DNA from 3 places in the Arthrobacter sp. YAF16 genome. Region 3 is predicted to be linked to each of the others. Evidence: riboswitches for the same ligand, from Rfam matches in the RefSeq annotation. Region 3 holds a riboswitch; each other region holds the start of a gene.
What was found. Region 3 has a riboswitch for cyclic di-AMP ahead of AB4Y91_RS09665 (NlpC/P60 family protein). Riboswitches for the same ligand answer to the same signal wherever they lie in the genome.
Positions count from the first base shown of each region.

Region 1: it holds a riboswitch for cyclic di-AMP, as region 3 does, so the genes downstream of both, AB4Y91_RS13710 (hypothetical protein) here and AB4Y91_RS09665 (NlpC/P60 family protein) in region 3, are expected to answer to the same signal.
Region 2: it holds a riboswitch for cyclic di-AMP, as region 3 does, so the genes downstream of both, AB4Y91_RS06570 (hypothetical protein) here and AB4Y91_RS09665 (NlpC/P60 family protein) in region 3, are expected to answer to the same signal.

Region 1 is NZ_JBFRDC010000007.1:71,635-76,307, reverse strand. Features, by position in the region: gene AB4Y91_RS13715 (glycosyltransferase family 39 protein) at 1-966, shown strand, start outside; cyclic di-AMP (ydaO/yuaA leader) riboswitch at 1,202-1,382, shown strand; gene AB4Y91_RS13710 (hypothetical protein) at 1,381-2,103, shown strand; gene AB4Y91_RS13705 (VOC family protein) at 2,224-2,601, opposite strand; gene upp (uracil phosphoribosyltransferase) at 2,698-3,333, opposite strand; gene AB4Y91_RS13695 (phosphatase PAP2 family protein) at 3,358-4,173, opposite strand; gene AB4Y91_RS13690 (nucleoside deaminase) at 4,273-4,673, shown strand, end outside.
Region 2 is NZ_JBFRDC010000001.1:1,404,460-1,409,132, forward strand. Features, by position in the region: gene AB4Y91_RS06555 (Ig-like domain-containing protein) at 1-2,317, shown strand, start outside; gene AB4Y91_RS06560 (DNA alkylation repair protein) at 2,434-3,045, shown strand; gene AB4Y91_RS06565 (hypothetical protein) at 3,048-3,302, opposite strand; cyclic di-AMP (ydaO/yuaA leader) riboswitch at 3,504-3,669, shown strand; gene AB4Y91_RS06570 (hypothetical protein) at 3,674-4,435, shown strand; gene AB4Y91_RS06575 (dihydrofolate reductase family protein) at 4,531-4,673, opposite strand, start outside.
Region 3 is NZ_JBFRDC010000003.1:97,732-102,404, reverse strand. Features, by position in the region: gene AB4Y91_RS09685 (molybdopterin-binding protein) at 1-1,211, opposite strand, end outside; gene AB4Y91_RS09680 (DUF6457 domain-containing protein) at 1,208-1,495, opposite strand; gene mobA (molybdenum cofactor guanylyltransferase) at 1,479-2,189, opposite strand; gene AB4Y91_RS09670 (HNH endonuclease) at 2,280-2,780, opposite strand; gene AB4Y91_RS09665 (NlpC/P60 family protein) at 3,025-3,789, opposite strand; cyclic di-AMP (ydaO/yuaA leader) riboswitch at 4,053-4,211, opposite strand; gene AB4Y91_RS09660 (M23 family metallopeptidase) at 4,358-4,673, opposite strand, start outside.

The DNA.
Region 1 (4,673 bases), on a different contig from region 3:
CTGGTTCTGCTGGTGGCAGGTTTGTGGTTCACCCGGCGCGAGGCCCGGACCTCCGCCACCCGTGCCGCGCTCCTGCTCTGGGGCGGCTGGCTGCTGATCACGGCAGGCATCTTCAGCTTCATGAGCGGCACCGTGCATCCGTACTATGCCGTGGCACTGGCCCCCGCCGTCGCGGCCCTGGTGGGCATCGGCTCGGCGGAACTGTGGCGCGGCCGGACCCACTGGCCCGCTCGGATGGTCCTGGCCGTGACGGTGTTGGCTGCCTCGGTCTGGTCCGCCGTGCTCCTGGGCCGCGACCCGGCATGGCTGCCCGGGCTCCGGGTGATCGCCGTCGTCCTGGGCGTGCTGGCCGCCGCGGCGCTGCTGCTCCGGGTGGACAGCCTGGCGGCGCTCCCGGCCCGGCTCCGCAAAGCCGCTGCGGCCGGCGTCGTGGTCCTTTCACTGCTGGCCGGCGGGCTCGGGACCACCGCCTGGACGCTGGCGACGGCGGCCCAGGCGCATTCGGGGTCAATCCCCACCTCCGGGCCCACCGCGTCCGCGATGGGCGGCGGCTTCGGGGCGGCGGGCAGGCCGGACGGCGGGATCCTCGGTTCCAGCGGGGCGGCCGCCGGCGGGCCCGGCGGACCCGGCGCGGATACGGCGTCGGCCGAGCTGACAGCGTTGCTGAAGTCCTCCGGCGCCAAATGGTCCGGGATTGTCTCCGGCGCCACCCAGGCCGCCAGCCTGGAACTCGCCACCGGCACCAATGTGATCGCGCTGGGCGGCTGGAACGGCGGCGACCCGTACCCCACGCTCGAGCAGTTCCAAGCGATGGTGGACCGCGGCGAGATCGGCTACTTCATCTCCGGCGGCCTGGGCGGCCTGGGCGGGGGCCGCGGCGGCAACTCCGAGGTCGCCAGCTGGGTCGCGGCCAACTACCAGGCCCAGACCGTGGGGAACGCCACCGTGTACACGCTGGCGAAGTAGGCTCCTCTCCCCCGCTTGCCTCCGTCTCCGCCGCGCCGTTTCGACGGTTCCGTGCCCGCTCGATGCTTACCGGCGTCGAGCGGGCACGGAACCGTCGAAACGGGCACCCACGCGGCGGCCGTGAAGGCAAGACGCCGCTCCGCAGCAGGGGCCAGCCGTTACCTAAATGTGACATCTGATTGAAAGTCCGGTACCGTTTTAGGGTGCGGCCATCGATCTGGCCGCGTGTCCGGGCTGACGCCAAACTCTGCCGCTACCCGGATTCCCATGGACCAGGCAGAGACGGGGAACCCAGAGTTCCCGGGCATTCTGCATCCATGCACCCTTGGGGTTAAGCCGCCACGTCGAGATTCCGTGCGGCCGGATTTCGCATCCGAACCCGACAGCTAACTCCGTAGGCGTTGAGAGGCGAACATGACTGAAATCAAGGCACCCACGCGCCCAGAAGGCGCTAAACGCACGTCCGACGCCGAGCGCGCGCGCCACCGCGCCGAGCCGGCGAAGCACACTTCGAGCCCGTCCAGGCCCCGTGCCCGGACCAACGGCAAGCGCGCCGCCGTCGTAGCCACCGCTTTCGCCGTCCTGCTGGGGGCAGGGGCCGCGGGCCAGGCCTCCGGCACTGCAGCGCATACGGCCGAAGCGTCGAAAAACACGGCCGCGTCCCTGCAGACCCTGGACTTCGAACGCGTCGGCAGCAACACGCCCACCTCGCCCGCCCCGATGAGCGTGGAGGCCCAGGCCTCCAAAATCAAGCCCGCTAAGGCCCCGGCGGCCAAGGCGCCGGCTCCGGCTGCCAAGGCGCCTGCTCCCGCGAAGCCGGTCGCCATTGACGACCCCGCCGGTGCGCAGGCCTACGCCGCCTCTCAGCTGCCCGCCCACGGCTGGGCCCCGAGCGAGATGCAATGCCTGATGAAGTTGTGGACCAGGGAGTCCGACTGGAAGACCACGGCTACCAACGCCAGCAGCGGCGCTTACGGCGTGGTCCAATCGCTGCCCGCCGAAAAGATGGCCAGCGCCGGCGCCGATTACCGGACCAACTACCGGACCCAGATCAACTGGGGACTGCAGTACGTGCAGGACCGCTACGGTTCACCGTGCGGCGCCCTGAACTTCCACTACGCGAACAACTGGTACTAAGCGCGGCCGAGGCTGCATGCCATGAGTGAGGCCCCGGATCCTTGGATCCGGGGCCTCACGTGCGCCTGCCGCCGCGCCGCCTGCGGAATACGGGCCGCGCTACGGAACCGCGCCGCCGCGCTAGCCGTTCGGACGGTTGGGAATGTACTGCACCCCCCATTTGTTGCCGTCGGGATCGGCGAAGTAGACGAAATGCCCCCAGTCCTGGACATCGATGTCGCTGACGTCCACACCGTTGTCCTTGAGTTGCTGGTGCGCCGCCTGGATGTCGCTGACGACCAGCTGCAGGCCGGGGGCGGTGCCGGGCGGGGCGTCGTTGAGGCCCTCGCCAATCGCGATCGAGCACCCGGAACCCGGCGGGGTCAGCTGGACGAAACGGATGCCTGGCGTGGGCCGTTCGTCGTAGTCGGCGTTGAAGCCGACCTTGTTCACATAGAAGTCCTTGGCCCGGTCCACATCCGACACGGGGACAAACACGAGTTCAAGTTTCCAGTCCATGGGCACAGGCTAGTCCCGGACGCCTTACGCCGGAACCCTTGACCGCGGGGACGTTTCAACCGCCCTACCCGCGAGGGCAGCAGTGCATGCCGGCGGCTAGACCGCGATGCCGTACAGGCGGTCTCCGGCGTCGCCCAGCCCGGGCACAATGTACGACTTTTCGTTGAGCTTCTCGTCGATGGAGGCCAGCACGATGGTCACGTTGGCGTCCGAGAGCTCTTCTTCCAGCTTGGCCAGGCCCTCCGGGGCGGCCAGCAGGCAGATGCAGGTGACGTCCGACGCGCCGCGCTTGAAGAGGAACTTGATCGCCTCGCGCAGGGTGCCGCCGGTGGCGAGCATCGGGTCCAGGACGAAGATCTGCCGGTCTGTCAGGTTCTCCGGGAGGCGCTCGGCGTAGGTGATGATGTCCAGGGTCTCTTCGTCCCGGGCCATGCCCAGGAAGCCGACCTCGGCGGTGGGCACCAGCTTGGTCATGCCCTCCAGCATGCCGAGACCGGCGCGCAGGATCGGAACCACCAGCGGGGTGGGCTTGGTGAAAGCCGTGCCGACGGTGGTGCTGACCGGCGTCTCGATGGTCACCGGCTCGGTGCGGACGTCCCGGGTTGCCTCATAGGCCAGGAGCGTGACGAGCTCCTCGGTGAGCTGGCGGAAGACCGGGGACGGGGTGTTCTTGTCCCGCAGAACGGTTAGTTTATGGGCGACCAGCGGGTGGTCGACAACGAGAGTGCGCATGGGTCAAAACTACCACCCGGACCTTCAGGACCGTCCCGCGGGGTCCGGGGTATCGGCGTCGGCGGTCCGCTCCGCGGTGCTGCCCTTGCGGCCGCGGGCGGGGGCGCCGTCGCGCAGGTGCGCATCGTTGTCGAACGTCGGCGCGGGGCCGGTGTGTTCCCGGTGCCGCAGCACATGGAACAGCCTGTGGGCCAGGATCACGATCCCCACCCAGCCCAGCCCCAGGGCCCAGCCGAAGATCACATCGGTCATCCAGTGATGGCCCAGGAAGACGCGGCTCATGCCCATCGCAAGGATGAAGATCGCACCCGCGGTGATCAAACCGACGCGGGCTATGGTGCGTCTGACCTGCAGGCAGGCGAGGTAGACCACGAGCCCGATTACCACGGTGGTGTTCAGCGTGTGGCCGCTGGGGAACGACGGCGAGGTCTCGTAAGGCGGCACCGCGTCCGCGAAGTCGGGGCGGGCCCGGCCGATCAGTTTCTTGCCCACCGTTGTGGCGGTGATCGACACCGCGGCGGCTCCGCCGATCAGGATGAGCGGCCGCCAGGTCCGCGAGACCCAGATCAGCCATGCCGTCAGGATGCTGGCCAGGATCGGCATGCCGATTCCACCGCCAATATTGGTGAACCCGGTGACGAACGCGTCCAGGCCGGGACTGCGCAGCTGTTGCATGAACCCCAGCGTGGGCTTGTCGAGGCTTGCCAGGCCGGCGTCGTCCACGACGTTGTCGTAGACTTCCGCGCTCGTCAGCGCCAGGGCGACGACGACGACGCCGCCGATCAGCATGGTGATCCAGAGTGCGGCATAGGGCACCACCCACTTTCCCCAGCGCCGCATCAGCCAGCTCTCAGTCTTGGTGCTCAATGCCCTCTCCCGACTTCCCGGTGCACCCGCTCAAGTGCACAGCTTGCTTAGGGTCGAAACTATCATTGAGCCATGACCACCCCCGAGCCACGCCATGCGGAATGGATGGGCCTGGCCCTTGCCGAGGCGCGCCGGGCGCTGGCCACCGAGGACGTGCCGATCGGCGCCGTCGTGATCGGACCGGACGGCTCGGTGCTCGGCGCCGGGCGCAACGAGCGGGAGGCACTCGGGGACCCGACGGCGCACGCCGAGATGGTGGCGATCCGGGAGGCCGCGGCCCGGCTGCGCGAGCGGCGGGCGCTGGAGGGCGCAGCCGACGACGGCTGGCGGCTGGAAGACTGCACCCTGGTGGTGACGTTGGAGCCGTGCGCCATGTGCGCCGGCGCCGTGGTGCTGGCGCGGATTCCGCGGGTGGTCTTCGGCGCGTGGGACGAGAAAGCCGGGGCCGCCGGGTCCGTGTTCGACATTCTCCG
Region 2 (4,673 bases), on a different contig from region 3:
GGCCCACCCTCGCCTGATGGTCCAGGTCGGCAAGGACGGCCGGGTCTACCTGCTGGACCGGGACAACCTGGGCGGTATGGGGCAGGGGAGCGGCGGAACGGACGCCGTCCTCGACGGCGCCGGGCCGTACAGTGGCGTCTGGGGCAGGCCCGCGTTCCTCGGGACCACAAACGGCGGGTACATCTACACCGTGGAGAACAAGGGCTACCTGCGTGCGCACAAGCTGTTGGCCAGCAGCACCGGCGGCATCCAGCTGGCCTCCGTCGGTACGTCCATTGGTACCTTCGGGTACACCTCCGGGGCGCCCACGGTGACCTCCAACGGTACAAACGCCTCCACCGCCCTGGTCTGGGCCGTGTACGTAACGGGACCCACCGGTACCGGCGCGGAACTCCGTGCCTACCGCGCAATGCCGGACAGCACCGGTAAGCTTCAGCAGGTTTTCGCGGCCCCGCTGGGCACCGCCGCCAAGTTTTCCACGGTTGCCACTGACAACGGGCGCGTCTACGTGGGAACCCGGGACGGGCACGTGATCGGCTTCGGTGCCCCGACGACCTCAGCGGTTGGGGCGACAAACACGGACCTGGGAACCGCCGCGGTAGGCACCACCGTGAAAGGGAACCTGATCATCACCGCCAGCAGGGCTGTTACGGTCAGTTCCGTCGCAGCACCTGCGCCGTTCGGGATCGAGGCCCTCACACTGCCCCGGACGCTTGCCAAAGGCGGAACCATGACGGTCCCGGTCACCTTCTCGCCGACCGTAGCCGGACAGGTCGACGGGACGTTGACCGTCAAAACCTCCGACGGCGAGACGGACCTTCTGGGGGTTCACGGCGTCGGCACCAAGGACGGACTGGGGGCAACGCCGCCCACCCTGGTATTCACCGACGTGCCGACCCAGACCAGCAGTCGCCAGACCGTAAACGTGGTCAACACCGGCACGAGCGTCGCCACGATCACCGGCGTCACCTTGCCGGGCAACGCCCAGCTTGCGGTCGACCCGGCCACGCTGCCGGCCGTGGGACAGAAGATTCAACCCCTTACTTCCGTTCCGGTGTCCGTCACCTTCAGTCCGACGACGGCAACCCCGGTGGCTGATCAGCTCCTCATCACGAGCGACCGAGGATCGCTCACGGTACCGGTGACGGCGACCGCCGTGTCGGGCGTAGCGCATCTGCAGTTGCCGGCATCCCTGGACTTTGGTGATGTGCCTGCCGGCGCTGCGGCCACCCGGGATTTCACCATTACTAACACTGGCAACATCCCCCTGACGATCACCAAGGCCAAGGCGCCGGAGGGTGTATTCTCCACCACCGTTCCAATCTCGGAAGGCCTGGTGATCCCGCCTGGAGAGTCCGCACATCAGAGCGTGACGTTCAAGCCGACGGTGGTCGGTCAGGCCGGAACCGCCGACACCTACTACCTGCTGACCGCGGACGACGGCCAAGGAGCACAGAAAGTTATGCTCACCGGAATGGGCGTCGACGATCCCATTGGCCTGAAGGCGTACCAGACCAATGCCGGTGACCCGCGGTCTGTCCTCGGCAGGTCGCTGACATTGGAGTACCCGGTGGGGGCAGGGAAATGCCAGGACTACACCAAGGGTGTGATCTGCTGGTCCCCGTCCACCGGGGCCCATTGGGTCGCAGGCGCGATCTACGCCCGCTACAAGGCCGCGGGCGGCGCTGCCGGCGTCCTGGGGTTCCCCACCACCGACCAGCTGACAACCCCGGACACGATCGGGCGGTATGAACACTTCGCCGGCTCCGGCGGGGCATCCATTTACTGGACGCCAAGCACCGGGGCGCACCTCATCACGGGCGCGGTCCGTGCCAAGTGGTCGGCCCTGGGCAGGGAACGGGGACTGCTGGGCTATCCGACGTCGGACGAGGCGCGCACCCCTGATGGCGTGGGACGTTACAGCCACTTCACAGGTTCGGGGGGTTCATCGATCTACTGGACGCCAAGCACCGGGGCGCACTTCATCACGGGCGCGGTCCGTGCCAAGTGGTCGGCCCTGGGCAGGGAACGGGGGCTGCTGGGCTATCCGACGTCAGACGAGACGCGCACCCCCGATGGCGTGGGGCGTTACAGCCACTTCACAGGCTCGGGCGGTGCATCGATCTACTGGTCGGCGAAGACCGGGTCGCACTACGTCCTCGGTGCGATCCGTGCCAAGTGGACGGCCCTCGGCAGGGAAAGGGGACGTCTGGGATATCCGACCCGGGACGAGTACGCAGTGTCCGTGGGCCGGGCTTCGGACTTCCAGCACGGGCGGTTGACCTGGAATAGCTCAACCAGACTGGTGACCGGCTAGCGCGTGCGAGTCCCGGGCCCCAGCGGTCCGCGTAGGACACTGCGCTCGCCGACGGTTTCCCGCGGGAGGACGCAGCTGCTTAGGCCAAGCCGGCCCCCGCACGACAGAATGGATCCATGAGCGAGGCCGGTGACTTCATTGACGCGGCGCTGCTGCGTGAGAGCTCGTGGCAGCGGGCCGAGGAAGCGCAGGCGCAATACGGCCCGGGCCTGGGGAGCTACGGCTCCTCGGTTGGCGCCGTCCGCGGCACTGTCCGCGACGCGCTGCGCCGGTACCGGTCACTCGGCCGCGACGATGTCACCGCCCTCAGCTCGGAGTTGTGGGAGGTGCCCGTCTTCGAACGCCGCCTTGCCGCCGTCGTCCTGCTGCAGTCCAGCCTGGCCCTGCTGGACAATTCGGACCTGACCCGGATCGAGGGTTTCCTGCGGACTGCGCGCCTGCGCGAGCTGGCCGATCCGCTGGCGACCGATGTCGTCGGGCCGCTGATTGCGGGACTGGACGGCCAAAACCGTTCCCGCGCGGAAACCGTGCTGGGCCGCTGGCTGCAGGACCCGGACGATTGGCTGCGGCGGGCGGCCCTGATGGCGCCGCTCCGCGAGCTACGGGCCGGTGGAGGGGATTGGGACCGTTACCGGCGCCAGGCCGGGCTGGCGGAGTCGGGCACCCCGGACGACGCCGGTCTGGTGAGGGAGGCGATCGCTGCCGTCACCTCCGGGATGGCGAAGTAGCGCTACGTGCCGGGCCGGCGCTCCACGACGGCATACGCCTTTCCGTCGAGGAACTGCCAGTCGGTCACCACCATAAAACCGAGCGCGTCCACACGGTCATTCAGGACGTGGATATCGAAGCCGCCGTCGCGCGGTTCCGCGTCCCACGTGGCTACGTGGATTTCCTTTCCCTCGAGAACCAGCAGCTCTGTGTTGACGTCGAAATCCTCCTGCGGCTGATCGCTGAGCTGGCAAATTGCGACACAGTGGCTGTTCATAACGGGGCCTCCGCTCGGGGAATGCTGGGTGCCCTCATCCTATGGCTGGCAGGTAGCAGCGTCCTAGGCTTTCTTCCGCGCCAGGACACGGCTCCGTTATCTGAATGTGACATTCCCGCCCGGGCCCGTTACCGTAGATGGGTGCCTGTTTGTTTCCGATACGGGCGCTCCCGAGCCGATTGCCTAACTCTGCCGCGGCCTGGGATCCGAATGCAACCTTTCTGGCAGAGACGGGGAAACCACTTTTGACCTGCAGTTTTAGCAGGTCTTGGGGTGAAGCCGCACAGCGCCCGCATTGACGGGCCCGCGGCCGGGTGCCTCCCATCCGAATCCGACAGCTCACCTCGCAGGCATTGGGAGAGGCTACAAACATGACTTCAAGCATTACTTCTGCGCGCCATCGTTCCGACGCATCCGCCGGACGGGCCTCAGCATTCTCGGGCAAATCAGGCACCATCGGTCGTCAGGCCGCAGTAATCTTCGCAGCCTCCGGCCTCGTCCTCACGAGCGGAATGGCAGCCAATGCAGCCGTTGCCCCGGCCGAAAACAAAACCGCCCCGGCTTCGTCGGTTGACGTCGGCAGCAAGGTCTCCGCGCCGGTTACCGCTGATTCCGCAGTTCAGATCAGCTTCGCCCGCCCGGCAGTCGCTACCACGCCGGCGCCCGTGATCGAGCAGCCTAAGCCCGTCACCGCCCCTGCGGTTGCCGCCGCTCCGGCTGTCGCGCCTGCCCCTGCTCCGGTGCTCGCGCCGGCAGCGCCGCAGGTCAGCGTTCAGGCGAAGGCGGCCGTGGCACCTGCCTCGGCAGCCGGCGGAGCCAACGCCGCGATGCTTTCGGCCGCCTACAGCCAGATCGGCATCACCCAGGACTGCACCGCCATGGTTGAGAAGGCCCTCGGTGCGGCCGGTATCCACGTGGGCGACCTCGGTCCCCAGCAGTTCATGGGCTACGGCAAGGTTGTGGGTGCCCCGCAGCCCGGCGACATGATCGTCCAGTCCGGCCACGTCGCCATCTACGCCGGTGACGGCATGGCCATCAGCGGTGGCATGAACGGCAGCAACCAGACGATCAAGCACCCGCTGTCCTGGCTGACCGCCACGGGTGGCGTGACCTTCGTCCGCGCCAGCGCATAGCAAAAAGCGTAAGAACCTCTTTCCAGGGCCGGTGGTCGGCTGCTAAACGGCAGCTGGCCACCGGCTTTTGCGCACGTTTACGCCGGCCGGTGAGCTCAGACGGCGTACCGCAGCAGGACGACGCCGTTGCCAAACGCGCGGGTGCCGGCGAGCGTGAGCGCGGTCCTGTCGTCTGCTGACTTGAACAAGGGATTCCCCCGCCCGATCAGCACCGGGTGGACATAAATCCAGTACCCGT
Region 3 (4,673 bases):
TCGATCATGGTCCCGCACGGCACCTCGGTCACCGGCGGCGGCGTCCCGTGGCCCAGCGCGGCCAGCAGCGGGGCGCCAATCGTGGACAGCGCCATCATGGCGGCGAGCGGGTTCCCGGGGAGCCCGATGACGAAGCGCCCGTCCGGCAGTTCGGCCAGCACCGCGGGATGGCCCGGGCGCATGGCGATGCCATCAATCAGCAGCCTGCCGCCCAATTCCGCAACCGTGCGCCTGAGATGGTCAGTGCCGGAGCGGCCGGTGCCGCCTGTGGTGATCACGACGTCGGCCGGGAGTGTCTCGCCGGCCGACTCCGCGCCGCCCACCGGATCGTGAGCTGCGCCGGTGTCTTCGGTGTCTTCGAGCGCGGCGAGCCATTCGGCGTCGCTGTCCCCGATCTTGACCTCGCCCGCGCAGATTCCGCCGAGCATTTCCACGACGGCGCCGAGCTGCGGCCCGAACGTGTCCCGCACCTCCCCTGGCGCTGGGACGCCGGTGCTGACGACTTCGGCGCCGGTGAGCACCAGCCGCACCATCGCCTTGCCGAGGACCGGCAGGGCGTCGTGACCGGCGAGGGCGGCCAGGGCCAGGTGCGCGGGGTTGAGCACGGCGCCGGCCTTGATCAGCACCTCTCCGGCGGCGGCTTCCTCCGCGGCCTTGCGGATGTGTTCGCCGTTGCGGGGTTCCCCGGGCTTGGCGCCACCGCCCAGTTTCAGGACCGGCAGCCCGTCCTCGTCCGGGGCGATGACGCCGCTCTCGCTGCGGAGCACGGCTTTCGCACCCGGCGGGATCAGTCCTCCGGTGTTGATCGGGCTCGCCTGGTGCGGGGCCAGCCGCTGGCCCGGCTCGGCCAGGATCCACGGGCCGCTGCCGTTGACCGCCCAGCCGTCCATCGCGGAGGAGGCGTAGTGGGGCATGTCATGCAGTGCTGTCAGGTCCACGGCCAGCGTCCGGCCCAAGGCGTGCCGGAGCAGAATGGGCGAGGACGAGATGGGCACGGCGCAGTCGAAGGCCAGTTGCCGGGCTTCCTGCCAGCTGTGGGCGACATGCCGGTGCGGCGCCTCCGCGACGGCGGCGGCGCCGTCGTCGGCGTCATCGTCGTCGTGGGCGTTATTGTCGACGGAGGCGTCGGCATCCGGTGGCGCGGCGGACGGTTCGGACACGGAATCGTCGTCCTCGACGCCGCTGCTGCCGTCAGGGGGCTCCGGGGTCATGCCCCGGAAGCCTCGGCGGCGGCGTACTCCTTGGCGAGCTTCCGGGCCACGCCCATGGCGGCCTGCATTGACACGCTGTCCGGCGCCTGGCCGGATCCGGACGCCAGGCCGGCGGCGAAGCCGGCGATGAAGGTGGTCAGCGGCGCGGCCGGCCGGACGACGGAGTGGGCGGCCACACCGGCCAGCCCCAGCACTTCGTTGATGTCGATCTCGACATCTTCGAGCTCAAGGGCCTGGAGCAGCGCACGGCACCAGTCTTCAAGCGTTTCATCCTGGCTCTTCACCGTTTGCCTCCAAAGTTGAGTTGGGCCCCAGCGCCCCGGACTGGCCCGGACCGGGCGTGGACACCCCCATGGCGGAGGCGTCGTCCCAAGTGTCCACATCATCGGTGGAACCCGACGGAACCGGAACCTGCCGCAGCTCAAGACTAGCAAGGAGGGAGAACACTGAGCCCCCCTCGAGGGCGTTCCGCCGCGCCGCGTCGGCGACGGCGCGTTCTAGCGCGGCCGTGCCATAAAGTCCCACGAGGGGTTGCAGGCGGCCGTCCGCCGAAACGGCCACGAACCCGTCGACGGGGCCGGCCGCGGCGTCACCCGGGGCATTGGCGAGGACATCAGCCAGTGCGTCGAGCAAGGCGCGGACGGCGTCGGCCACGCGGGGCATGTCGCAGGCCAGCACGAGGGTCAGCGAGGCCGCGCCGGCTGCGGCGGGCTCGCCGCGCCCAACGGCGGCCAGGGCGGAAAGGCCGGCGGCAATCGCGGCGGCGGGTCCGCCAAACGGCGGGTCCTCGCGACAGCCGAGCACATCTGGTGGGAGGTCGCCGGGGTCGGGGCCGACGACGACGGTCCGGCGGGCGCCCCGGGCAGCCTGCAGTGACCGACTTAGCAGGGTGCCGCCGTCGACCGTCAGCCGGGCCTTGGGTACGCCGCCAAGCCTGGCGGACCGGCCCCCGGCGAGTACAACAGCGTCAAATTCCACCAGCCCAGCCTAGCCGCATCGGCCTCACCGCGGCCGGGTCAGCCCGCGACGCCGGTGCGCCTGCTCAGTGCGCCTGCCCGGTGCGCCTGCCTAGTGCGCCTTTTCGGGGAGCAGGAACGGATCCCAGGCGGGCGTCGGCTTCTCCAGTTCCTTGATCTGCCAGATCGTGCCCTTCGGCGGCCCGGGAACGAAGCCCAGTTTCCAGCCCATTTCGGCGGGCGTGTGGTCTCCCTTGGCGTTGTTGCAGCGCAGGCAGGCCGCCACCAGGTTCTCCCAGGAATCCGCCCCGCCCCGCGACTTGGGGTGGACATGGTCGATGGTGTGGGCAGCCTTGCCGCAGTAGGCGCAACGGTGGTTGTCCCTGCGGAGCACTCCCCTGCGGCTCACGGCCGTCAGGGTGTTGTAGCGCGGCCTGATGTACCGGTTAAGCAGGATCACCGTCGGTCGGCCGAGGATATCCTGCGGGCCCACCACGGGGTCATCCCCCTCGGCCACCACGCTGGCCTTCCCGGTCAGTACAAGCACCAGCGCCCGGCGGAAGGTGACTACCGCCAGCGGTTCATATCCAGCATTCAGAACGAGAGTGCGCATCCGCATACCTCTTCACGGCCGCACCCGCCAGGGGCACGAGGGCCGGCTGCCCTGTGCATGGTCGGGCTATGGATCGACACCACAAGAGTAAACACCGAACGCCCGGATTGCCGAATTTTTCTTTCCCCGGGCTTCCTGGCCGCGCCTCGGCGGTCGGGCGCGAACGAGCCGCAAACTGCAAAGGACCCCTGCCGCGAGGGCAGGGGTCCTTCACAAAGCTTCAGGCGTTAGACGCGCCTAAGTCCTAGCCGCCGACGCGGATGAAGACCGGGCCGGAGCCCACGTTGACGCTGTACAGCGCGGTGGTGCCGCCGTTCCAACCGCCATGGACGGCCATGCCGTTGCCGACGTAAACGGCGATGTGGGCCATGCCCATGCCGCCGTTCTGGTAGTAGGCGAGGTCGCCCGGCTGGGCCTCGGCGGCGCTCACGGTGCGGCCCAGGGACAGGTAACCCGCCGGCCAGCCGTGGTAGTGGACGCCGACTGCGGCCAGCGCGTTGGTGGCCAGCATGGTGCAGTCCTGGGAGACACCGATCTGTGCGTAGGCAGCAGCGGCGATCGAAGCGCCCATGCCGCTGACGGCGGCCGGAGCCTTGGTGGCCAGCGATGCGGTGACCGCGGTGCCGGTACCAGTTCCGGTACCGGTGACGGCGGTGTCCGCTTCCTGGACGTTGACGACGGGCTTGGCCGCCTCGACAACCGGAGCCGGCGCGGTGGTGACAGCAGGCTTCTCGTAGGAGATCGCGATGCTGGAGGCCGCGGAGATCGTGGCCGGTGCGTTGGACTGTACTTCCATGGCCGAAGCGGAAGTCGATTCACGCTGAACGTTGGTCTCGGCAGCGTTGGCTGCGATACCGCTGGTCAGGACCAGGCCGGAGGCTGCAGCGATAACCGCGGCCTGGCGACCCATACCACCGGCGTTGTCGCCGACGGCCTTAGCAATGACAGCCAGCGAGTTGGTCTTGGTGACCTCCGCGCGGTGGCGTGCAATGGTTGCACGAGTAGTCATTCAGTTCTCTCTTTCGTGATCCTTGGGTCCGCGCTGCTTGCAGGCGGGACTGAGGACGCTCCGGCATCTTGGGGGTACGCCGGATCGCCCCGAAACGGGTTTCTTAGCGAAGGGTGTACTGCGAAGACGCGCCAAAAGCGGGAACTGCGTTGTGTGATCCAGTCCGGGCGCCGGCAAGGGCGGCACGGAGCATGGAATTCAGCGGGCTCAACTGAGCCTCGCCAGCGCGAGAACGCGCAGCATTGTGGCGTGAAGACACGAAAGTAGCCTCTCCCAATGCCTACGAGGTGAGCTGTCGGATTCGGATGGGAGTCACCCGGCCGCGCTGCTTCCTGGGAAGCTTTGCGACTTAACCCCAAGGTCTTCTTGCGAAGACCAAAATTGGTTCCCCCGCCCCTGCCAGACGATGTCATGCGAACGGACCTTGAGCGGTGGCAGAGTTAGGCAATCCACTCAAGAGCGCCAACTTCGGAGAAGTTGGCGTGCTTCATACGGTACAGCAGTTGGGACTCAATGTCACATTCAGATCACGGCGTGTCACAGAAATGCGAGTGGTCCCTCGGCTTGGCTAAAGCCAGCCGAGCGGGTCAACAACTTCCCCGTTGACCATCACCTCGAAGTGGAGGTGGCAGCCGGTGGAGGCGCCGGTGGTCCCGCTCATCGCCACCACATCGCCACGTGAGACCTGCTGGCCCACGTGGACGTCGGAGGACGACAAGTGGTTGTACGTGGTCTCCAGGCCGTTGCCATGGTCGATCACGACCCGGTTGCCGCCCCCGTAGGGGTGCCAGCCGGAAAAGGTTACGGTGCCGCTCGCGGCGGCATGTACAGGAGTGCCGCACTGGGCCGCGTAGTCCTGGCCCCGGTGGAATTCCCCGACGGCT